3 regions of the Photobacterium satsumensis genome follow, and region 3 is predicted to be linked to each of the others. Evidence: riboswitches for the same ligand, from Rfam matches in the RefSeq annotation. Region 3 holds a riboswitch; each other region holds the start of a gene.
The links. Region 3 has a riboswitch for thiamine pyrophosphate ahead of thiD (bifunctional hydroxymethylpyrimidine kinase/phosphomethylpyrimidine kinase). Riboswitches for the same ligand answer to the same signal wherever they lie in the genome.

Region 1 (3,097 bases), on a different contig from region 3:
TTGGCTAGCACGTAAATTTAAGCTAAATGAGTCTGACACTCGGCTTATTCTGATTGCAGGTGTAGCCGCTGGCTTTGGTGCCGTATTCGGCACCCCGTTGACTGGCGCTATCTTTGCCCTTGAAGTATTGGCTATAGGCCGCTTGCGTTACGATGCAATCATTCCGGCCTTGTTCGCTGCAATATTGGCAGATGTGGTTTGCTCGGCCTGGGGCGTGCACCATACTCATTACCGCATCGATTTCCTTGAAACCATCACCTTATTTGAACATGCGGTCAAAGTGGACTTGTGGATGATCGCCAAGATTGTGGTCGCTGCGGTTGCATTTGGATTGGCGGGGTATTTATTCGGTGAGCTAACCCATGCCTTCAAAGATATCTTTAAGGCGACCCTGAAAAACCCATACCTGATTGTGGTTGTCGGTGGTTTGATCGTCATTGGTGCTGTTCAGCTGATCGGCAACTATGATTATATTGGCTTGGGTGTGTATTCGAGCCGGGAAGGTGGCGTCAGTATTTTAAGTGCCTTCCAGGATGGAGGCGCCGAGTGGTATAGCTGGCTACTCAAATTGTTGTTAACGGCTATCACCCTTGCTGCTGGTTATAAGGGCGGAGAAGTTACGCCTTTGTTCTTCGTCGGAGCGACGTTGGGTAATACCATGGCTTGGGTGCTGGGTGCGCCGGTTGATTTATTTGCCGCCCTTGGCTTCTTGGCAGTGTTTGCCGCAGCGACCAATACACCACTGGCTTGTACCATTATGGGTGTTGAGCTATTTGGGGCTGAGCACATGTTGTATTTCGCCATTGCTTGCTATACCGCTTATTTCTTCAGTGGCCACACCGGGATTTATTCATCACAGCGAGTGGCGGTACCTAAGCTGCTTGACTTGGATGGTGCGCCGAAGATCACCCATAAGCTCGGTGAGCTGAGAGAAACCCATTCCTCATTGCTTAAGTCACTTGTGAAGCGCTTCAAATAATTTTGTTTGGAGGCGGCGTGTTATGCAAAGGTAGCAATGTTTTTGCCAAATAAGTATTAAAACTGTGGGTTCTGCCTTGCCGAGGCAGAACCCCTTTCATATACTGCTAGTTCAACTTGTCGGAGTGCCATTTGGCTGAGACCGCATTGCGGGATCCGTAGAACCTGATCAGGCTAATACCTGCGAAGGGAACAAGAGAGACTCTTCTGCATCGCTGTATTCACAGTGGCAGTATCAGACGAAACTATACACCCTACGTATAGCCTCTTGTTTACGCACCTATCCGCCAAGCACTTTCCCCTTTATGGACTAAAAAGGAAATTGCTATGTCGAATCGCAAACAAGCGAGACTGGAAGCGAAACAATTTATCGATTCACTGACCACCCAGGCTTACCCGAACTCCCGGAAAGTCTATGTCACCGGTAGCCGCGAAGATATCCGGGTGCCAATGCGTGAAATTGCCCTGGCCGACAGCTTGGTTGGTGGGAGCAAAGATGATCCTGTTTTTGAGCCCAATGAGTCGATACGTGTCTATGACACTTCTGGCTTTTATACCGATCCTGAGCAACCCGCTGATATCTATGCTGGCCTGCCAAAACTGCGTGAAGCATGGATTGAGGAGCGGGGTGATACCGAGCATCTTGATGAGCTAAGCTCGCAATACTCCAAAGACCGTTTGGCCGATGACACACTTGATGAGCTACGGTTTGAGCAACAGTCTCGTATCCGGCGCGCCAAAACAGGTGCTAATGTCACCCAATTGCACTATGCCCGTCAGGGGATCATCACGCCCGAAATGGAATATATCGCGATCCGTGAAAATATGGGGCGGGCAACATATCGAGATGAGGTGCTCAACCAACAGCATCCGGGTATGGCCTTTGGTGCAAACCTTCCTGAAGAAATTACCCCCGAATTTGTCCGCCGTGAAGTTGCTGAAGGCCGGGCTATCATCCCTTGTAATATCAATCACCCCGAATCTGAGCCGATGATTATTGGCCGAAACTTTCTGGTCAAGGTCAATGCCAATATCGGTAACTCGTCGGTCAGCTCTTCAATTGAAGAAGAGGTTGAGAAACTAGTGTGGTCGACCCGTTGGGGAGGCGATACGGTAATGGATCTTTCTACCGGGCGAAATATTCATGAAACCCGTGAGTGGATCATCCGCAACAGCCCTGTCCCGATTGGTACTGTGCCTATGTATCAGGCGCTGGAAAAGGTCAATGGTATTGCCGAGAACCTAAATTGGGACGTATTCCGCGATACCTTGCTGGAACAAGCCGAGCAGGGGGTCGACTACTTTACAATTCATGCCGGCGTCTTGCTGCGCTATGTCCCGATGACAGCCAAAAGGGTCACGGGTATTGTCTCGCGCGGTGGTTCAATCATGGCCAAATGGTGTTTGGCCCATCATCAGGAAAGCTTCCTGTACCAGCACTTCCGAGAGATTTGCGAAATCTGTGCCCAGTACGACATTGCCCTGTCATTGGGGGATGGCCTGCGCCCGGGCTCGGTGGCTGATGCCAATGATGAGGCGCAGTTTAGTGAGCTGCGTACACTGGGTGAGCTAACCAAGATTGCATGGGAATACGATGTCCAGGTGATGATTGAAGGCCCGGGGCATGTACCGATGCACATGATCAAAGAGAACATGGAAGAGCAGCTCAAGCACTGCGATGAAGCGCCATTTTATACCTTGGGGCCGTTGACGACCGATATCGCGCCGGGCTATGACCATATTACCTCTGGCATCGGTGCCGCCATGATCGGCTGGTATGGCTGTGCCATGCTGTGCTACGTCACCCCGAAAGAACACTTGGGCCTGCCGAATAAAGAAGATGTAAAGGTGGGGCTGATCACGTACAAGCTGTGTGCCCATGCGGCAGACTTAGCAAAAGGCCACCCCGGCGCTCAGGTTCGCGATAACGCCTTGTCGAAGGCACGCTTTGAGTTCCGCTGGGAGGATCAATTTAATCTGGCTTTAGATCCTGAAACGGCTCGAGCCTACCATGATGAAACACTCCCTCAGGAGTCCGGCAAAATCGCGCATTTTTGTTCGATGTGCGGACCGAAATTCTGCTCGATGAAGATCTCACAAGAAGTCCGTGACTATGCAA
Region 2 (3,097 bases), on a different contig from region 3:
TAAACAACATACCGGATTGGTCGTTCCATTGGATGCAGCCAACGTCGATACCGATGCCATTATCCCTAAGCAGTTTTTGCAAAAGGTCACCCGTACCGGTTTCGGCAAGCACCTGTTCCATGACTGGCGCTTCCTTGACGATGCCGGCGAGCAGCCAAACCCAGAATTCATCATGAATGCCCCGCGCTACCAAGGCGCCAGCATCTTGCTGGCTCGTGAAAACTTCGGTTGTGGCTCGTCCCGCGAGCACGCACCATGGGCACTGGCCGATTACGGTATTCAGGTGATGATTGCGCCAAGTTTTGCCGATATCTTCTACGGCAACTCCATCAACAACCAGATGGTGCCGGTTCGCCTGACCGAGCAGGAAGTCGATGAAATCTTCCAGTACGTCGAAGCGAATGAAGGTGCTGAAGTCACCGTTGATCTGGAAGCGATGCAGGTGACTGCCAACGGCAAGCAGTACGGGTTTGAAATCGACGAGTTCCGTCGTCACTGCCTGCTAAACGGCCTTGATAATATCGGCCTGACCTTGCAGCACGAAGACAAAATTGCCGAGTACGAAAATAAGATCCCTGCTTTCTTGGCGTAACGTCATTACTGTTTTTGCTAAATACAGATAACATTAACGCCCCAGTTCACTATGACTGGGGCGTTTTTCTGTCTTTTATGCAATAAACCGAGCCACCAGCAGGTCGTCTAAGCTAAACCCTGTCGTCTCTTGGGACCAAGATTAAGGATGTTCTATGCGCTTTTTTGTCAGCCTGTTGTTTCTCTTGCTATCGGCCAGTACTTTTGCGGCCCCCAAGGCCGATCTCTGGCCCTATTGGCAGCAATACGCCACCAGCGACTCACAAACCGTTGATCACAGCCGCTGGCAACGGGTGCTCGATAAATACCTTGTTGTCCAGCCCAACCAAACCTTATTCCGCTACGGCCGGGTGACTGACAGTGACAAATACGAGCTGGACCGCTACCTGCGCGATCTCACCAAGCGAGATCCGCACCAACTGAGCCGCAACGAGCAATTTGCCTACTGGGTTAACCTCTATAACGCCCAAACGGTCAAGCTGATCCTCGATAGCTACCCCGTCTCTTCCATCACCAAACTGGGCGGTTTCTTCAGTTTTGGCCCATGGGATGAGCAAGTACTAACTATCAATGGCAAGACGCTCTCCCTCAATGATATCGAGCACCGCATATTGCGCCCGATCTGGCAGGACCCGCGTATCCACTATGTGGTCAACTGCGCCAGCCTAGGCTGCCCAGATCTCCAGCCAGAAGCATTCACTGCCACCAATAACGAGCGTCTGCTGGAGAAATCTGCCACCCGCTTTATCAACAGCGGTAAAGGTGTCAACCCGAAAAGCGGCAAAACCACACTTTCTTCGATTTATGACTGGTATGGCAGTGACTTTGGTAACCAATCCCAACTACAAAAGCACATCAACCAGTACCGGCACGGAAAGCCAATCACCCTCAATAACGTCAGTTATGATTACAACTGGTCACTTAATGACGCTCAGTAGTCAAACCCACTCTCTGGAGCCAACGAACACACCTGGCGGCACGCCGCCAATCCGATATCAGGATTAGCATAAAAGAGCGTTGCTGCTGGCAACCCGTACCTTGGCACATTACAATAACAGGCGTTCTCATTGGGGAGCGCCGCTTGCCTTGGTCATACTGCAAGCCGCTGAGATTGCTCCGGCAAAACCCACAGAACCTGATCCAGTTAATGCTGGCGTAGGAATTGAGTTCGATACGGTATGCCTTGTTATCCCGCCGGGCAGGCATGATGCCAGCCTTCTACTCAACCCTGTGCCGCTCTCATACGATTATTTTTCCTCTTGCCGGACGCAAGAGTATCAGGAGCGCATAGTGAAAAAATTACTTCCCCTTCTAACCTTGGCTGCCGCTCCGGCATTGGCCGCGGACAATACCCTTACGGTTTACACCTACAGCTCATTCGCCTCTGACTGGGGACCGGGGCCGGCGATCGAAAAAGCCTTTGAGGCACAGTGCGAGTGTAATTTGGAATTTGTCGCCCTGGATGACGGGGTGTCGATCCTCAACCGTGTCCGCCTTGAAGGCAAACGCACCAAAGCCGATGTATTGCTTGGCCTTGATAACAACCTGATTGCCGAAGCCAAGAAAACAGGGCTGCTGGCTGAACACCAAGTTGATACTAGCGAACTAGCCCTACCAAACGGATGGAATGACACCACCTTTGTTCCCTATGATTACGGCTACTTCGCCTTTGTCTATGACAGCAGCAAACTGGCGAACCCGCCCAAGAGTTTGGATGAGCTGGTCAACCGTGATGATTTAAGCATCATCTACCAAGATCCACGCACCTCGACCCCGGGCCAGGGCCTGATGCTGTGGATGAAATCGATATATGGCGATAAAGCCGCTGACGCTTGGCAGCAACTGGCACAGAAAACAGTCACGGTCACCAAAGGCTGGTCTGAAGCCTATAGCATGTTCCTCAAGGGCGAGTCCGATATGGTGCTCTCCTACACCACCTCTCCGGCCTATCACCTAATTGCCGAGCAGGATGACAAATACAAAGCCGCCGATTTCAGTGAGGGGCATTACATGCAGGTGGAAGTCGCCGCCAAGCTGAAAAGCAGCCCCAACCAAGCGCTGGCCGATCAGTTCCTGGCCTTTATCCTGACGCCAGAGTTCCAATCCGTGATCCCGACGGGTAACTGGATGTACCCGGTGACGAGTGTCGCACAGCCCGCTGAATTCAAAGCGCTAACCCTACCCGCTAAGGCGTTGGAGTTTTCAGCCCAAGACGTTGCGAAGCAGCGCAGAAGCTGGGTACGCGAGTGGCAACAAGCACTGACCAAGTAGCAGGCACTCACTTTTGAACACACGTACCACCCAACTGATGCCCGGTCTCATGACTGCCGGGCTCATTCTCTTTCTCGTGATCGGAGCCCTTGGCGCCTTGATCAATGAGGCCAGTGATCTCGATATTGCCTCGCTATGGCATGATCCGTATCTGCGGCATATTACCGGTTTCTCCTTCACTCAAGCCCTGCTCTCGACACTGCTGAGTACCCTGCCGGCGATTCCCGTTGCCTAT
Region 3 (3,097 bases):
CACACAAACCGTATCACTTCCGGCTCCAAAGCAGACATCACCAGTGGTATCGATTACACCGCAATCCGTATCTTCAATATCGATTCCAAGTGACCCCAGTTTGTTATCCAGTTCGGCCTCTGAGCCTGCCGGAAGCTCATCAGGCAACGTAATCGGGTACTGACTTTCAATGCTATCAATACTTGTATAGCCTTGTGCTCCCTCAATTTCGGCGCCTGTAACAGAAAATACCTCGGCGTTGCCAGACACTGTATTGACAACGTCTTCATCGTCACAGCCAATAAGTACTAAAGATGAAAGTAAAAAAAGTGCCTTTTTCATAAATTATCCTATTTTCTTTCTATAACGACTTGAACCAGCACTTTGATCTTAGTCCCAAACCAACATAACCTCATACAAATTTGTTGCATTTTTTTTACTTAAAAATTGATTCAGCACGTTTTTTGAACGTAAGTAAATGAGAGTATTGTGATCATGATCTTGATTCCTTTCCTTCTCAGAATTAAATGGCATAATAAACAGAATAGTTACCTGTATGGTAGCTAACACCATTACACTTCCTTGGAATATTCCTATGAGCATTGAATCAATCGTTAAAGAGCGCTCTGGCGCTAAATGTGAACTGTGTAGTTCAGAAGACAACCTGAGCGTTTATGAAGTACCTGCGTCTCCTGATCAAACAGCAGGTAGCTGTGTGATGGTATGTGGCACTTGCCGTACAGAAATCGAAGACGCTGAAACCCTGGACCAAAACCACTGGCGTTGTCTAAACGACAGCATGTGGAGCCAAGAACCAGCTGTTCAGGTTATGGCTTATCGTTTGCTTAAGCGTCTTTCTTCTGAAACTTGGGCACAGGATTTGCTCGATATGCTGTACATGGAAGAAGACATGATTGAATGGGCAGAGAAAGGCATTGCACTCGCTGAGCTTGACGCGATAAAAACGATTGACGTAAACGGCACTCCCCTACAAGCTGGTGACAATGTAACTATTATCAAAGACCTGCCAGTAAAAGGCTCAAACCTTGTGATCAAACAAGGTACCGCTGTACGTGGTATCCGCCTAACTGACAACCCATTGCACGTTTCAGGTAAAGCAGCGGGTACAAACATGGTTATTATCGCGGCTTACTGCAAAAAGATGTAATTAAACAGGCAGCCATTTTATGGCTGCCTGTTATTCCCTTTCTGTATTTTTCTTCATCCATCACCTCATTTTATTCCTAACATGTTTGCCCTATAGGAAAAAACATGTTTAGATTAGCCTCATCTTCAGGCATTTAAGCCAGAAAACAGATTTAATAAGGCCAATACATTTCTTTGGTCCTTTAAGCAAAATTTTGTCCGTTAGTCGGGGAGCCGAGCGCTGAGACCACGTAGTGGGACCCGTTGAACCTGATCCATTTAATAATGGCGTAGGGAACTAGCTGCACTGCCCCTTTTCGACCCCTTTCTGGTTCGACGGCATTGGCTACCTTACGTCTTAATAGAGGTAACTATGTCAATTCCATCAAACACCCCGATCACCCTTACGATTGCTGGTTCAGACAGCGGTGGCGGCGCTGGCATTCAGGCCGACATTAAAGCTATTTCCGCTACTGGCGGCTATGCCTGTTCGGTCATCACAGCCTTAACGGCGCAAAATACGCAAGGTGTGACCGGCATTCTTGGTATTGATCCTGCCTTTGTCGAACAACAACTGGATGCCGTATTTTCAGATCTTGACGTTAAAGCAGTCAAAATTGGTATGCTGAGTGATGCCAATATCATCCGCATGGTGGCAAAAAAGCTGCGCCAATACCAACCTAAGTTCTTGGTTATCGACCCGGTAATGGTGGCAACGAGTGGCGATCTTCTACTGGAGCAAGAGGCTATCTCGACGCTAAAATCAGAATTGCTGCCCCTTGCCGATGTGATCACCCCTAACCTACCGGAAGCCGCAGCACTTATTGGTGCAACTCTACCTGAAACTGAACAGCAAATGTCTGACATGATTTCAGCGTTGCGTGCCATTGGTGCCCGCTCAACCCTTCTCAAAGGTGGCCATCTAGAAAAAGACGCCTTCAGTACCGACCTGCTCATCCTCGAGAATGACGTTATCCGCATGAGCACACCACGTATAGCAACTCGCAATACCCACGGTACAGGGTGCACGCTCTCTGCGGCTACAGCTTCCTTCCTTGCCCAGGAATACCCTCTAGAACAAGCGGTTCGACATGCTAAAAGCTATATCACCAAGGCTATCGATCATGCGGATGAGTTACAAATTGGCTCAGGGCACGGTCCGGTAAATCATTTCTTTTCCGGCCATTTTAAACCTGAATAAGCATGGAAGCTGTCAACAAAATGAACAACACTCTTGCCGCTGACAAAGCAGTAGGGATGGCCGTCAATATCGATCAACTAACGCTTCGATATAATGATGCTGTACACCCGCTGTTCAAACACCTCGATGTTACATTGCCAGCAGGAAAATGGACCTGTTTGCTTGGTAAAAGTGGCTGCGGTAAAACCACCCTGCTTCGTCACCTTGCCGGTTTACTTGAAGATAATGTGGATTGGGCTGGCAGTATCACTACCAGCAATGCATTACCACTTGGTGGCAATCTTGCCTACATGGCACAGCAAGACCTGCTGTTGCCATGGCTAAATGTCATCGACAATGTGTGCTTGAGTGCTCGCTTTGGTTCTTCCCAAAAAACCGATAAGCAAAAGGCAATGGCAATGCTCGACGCAGTTGGGCTTGCAGATAAGTCAAATGCTATGCCAAACCAGCTTTCTGGTGGCATGCGTCAGCGTGTGGCTCTTGCTCGTACCTTAATGCAAGACAAACCCTTGGTGCTGATGGATGAGCCTTTCTCTGCACTCGATGCTGTCACACGCCATAAATTACAGTCATTGTCTGCAACCCTACTTGCAGATAAAACAGTCTTGTTGATCACCCATGATCCCCAAGAGGCACTGCGCCTTGGCCACCACATTTACATGATGGCTGGCTTTCCAGCATCAATTAAGCCATTACCTGTACCATTAAGTATCCCGCCTCGGCAATTTGATGGTGAGCTCGCGGCCCTCCAGCAAGGGATTATCAACGAAC

Region 1: another riboswitch for thiamine pyrophosphate. It lies ahead of thiC (phosphomethylpyrimidine synthase ThiC); the one in region 3 lies ahead of thiD (bifunctional hydroxymethylpyrimidine kinase/phosphomethylpyrimidine kinase).
Region 2: another riboswitch for thiamine pyrophosphate. It lies ahead of thiB (thiamine ABC transporter substrate binding subunit); the one in region 3 lies ahead of thiD (bifunctional hydroxymethylpyrimidine kinase/phosphomethylpyrimidine kinase).

The regions. Positions count from the first base shown of each region.
Region 1 covers NZ_JAKJSK010000011.1:208,088-211,184, reverse strand. Annotated here, with positions in the region: gene L4D79_RS22275 (voltage-gated chloride channel family protein) at 1-979, shown strand, start outside; TPP riboswitch at 1,090-1,187, shown strand; gene thiC (phosphomethylpyrimidine synthase ThiC) at 1,306-3,097, shown strand, end outside.
Region 2 covers NZ_JAKJSK010000016.1:47,157-50,253, reverse strand. Annotated here, with positions in the region: gene leuD (3-isopropylmalate dehydratase small subunit) at 1-592, shown strand, start outside; gene L4D79_RS25630 (DUF547 domain-containing protein) at 747-1,529, shown strand; TPP riboswitch at 1,650-1,770, shown strand; gene thiB (thiamine ABC transporter substrate binding subunit) at 1,882-2,862, shown strand; gene thiP (thiamine/thiamine pyrophosphate ABC transporter permease ThiP) at 2,900-3,097, shown strand, end outside.
Region 3 covers NZ_JAKJSK010000006.1:952,317-955,413, forward strand. Annotated here, with positions in the region: gene L4D79_RS04520 (hypothetical protein) at 1-321, opposite strand, end outside; gene L4D79_RS04525 (PhnA domain-containing protein) at 575-1,147, shown strand; TPP riboswitch at 1,343-1,439, shown strand; gene thiD (bifunctional hydroxymethylpyrimidine kinase/phosphomethylpyrimidine kinase) at 1,499-2,326, shown strand; gene L4D79_RS04535 (ABC transporter ATP-binding protein) at 2,347-3,097, shown strand, end outside.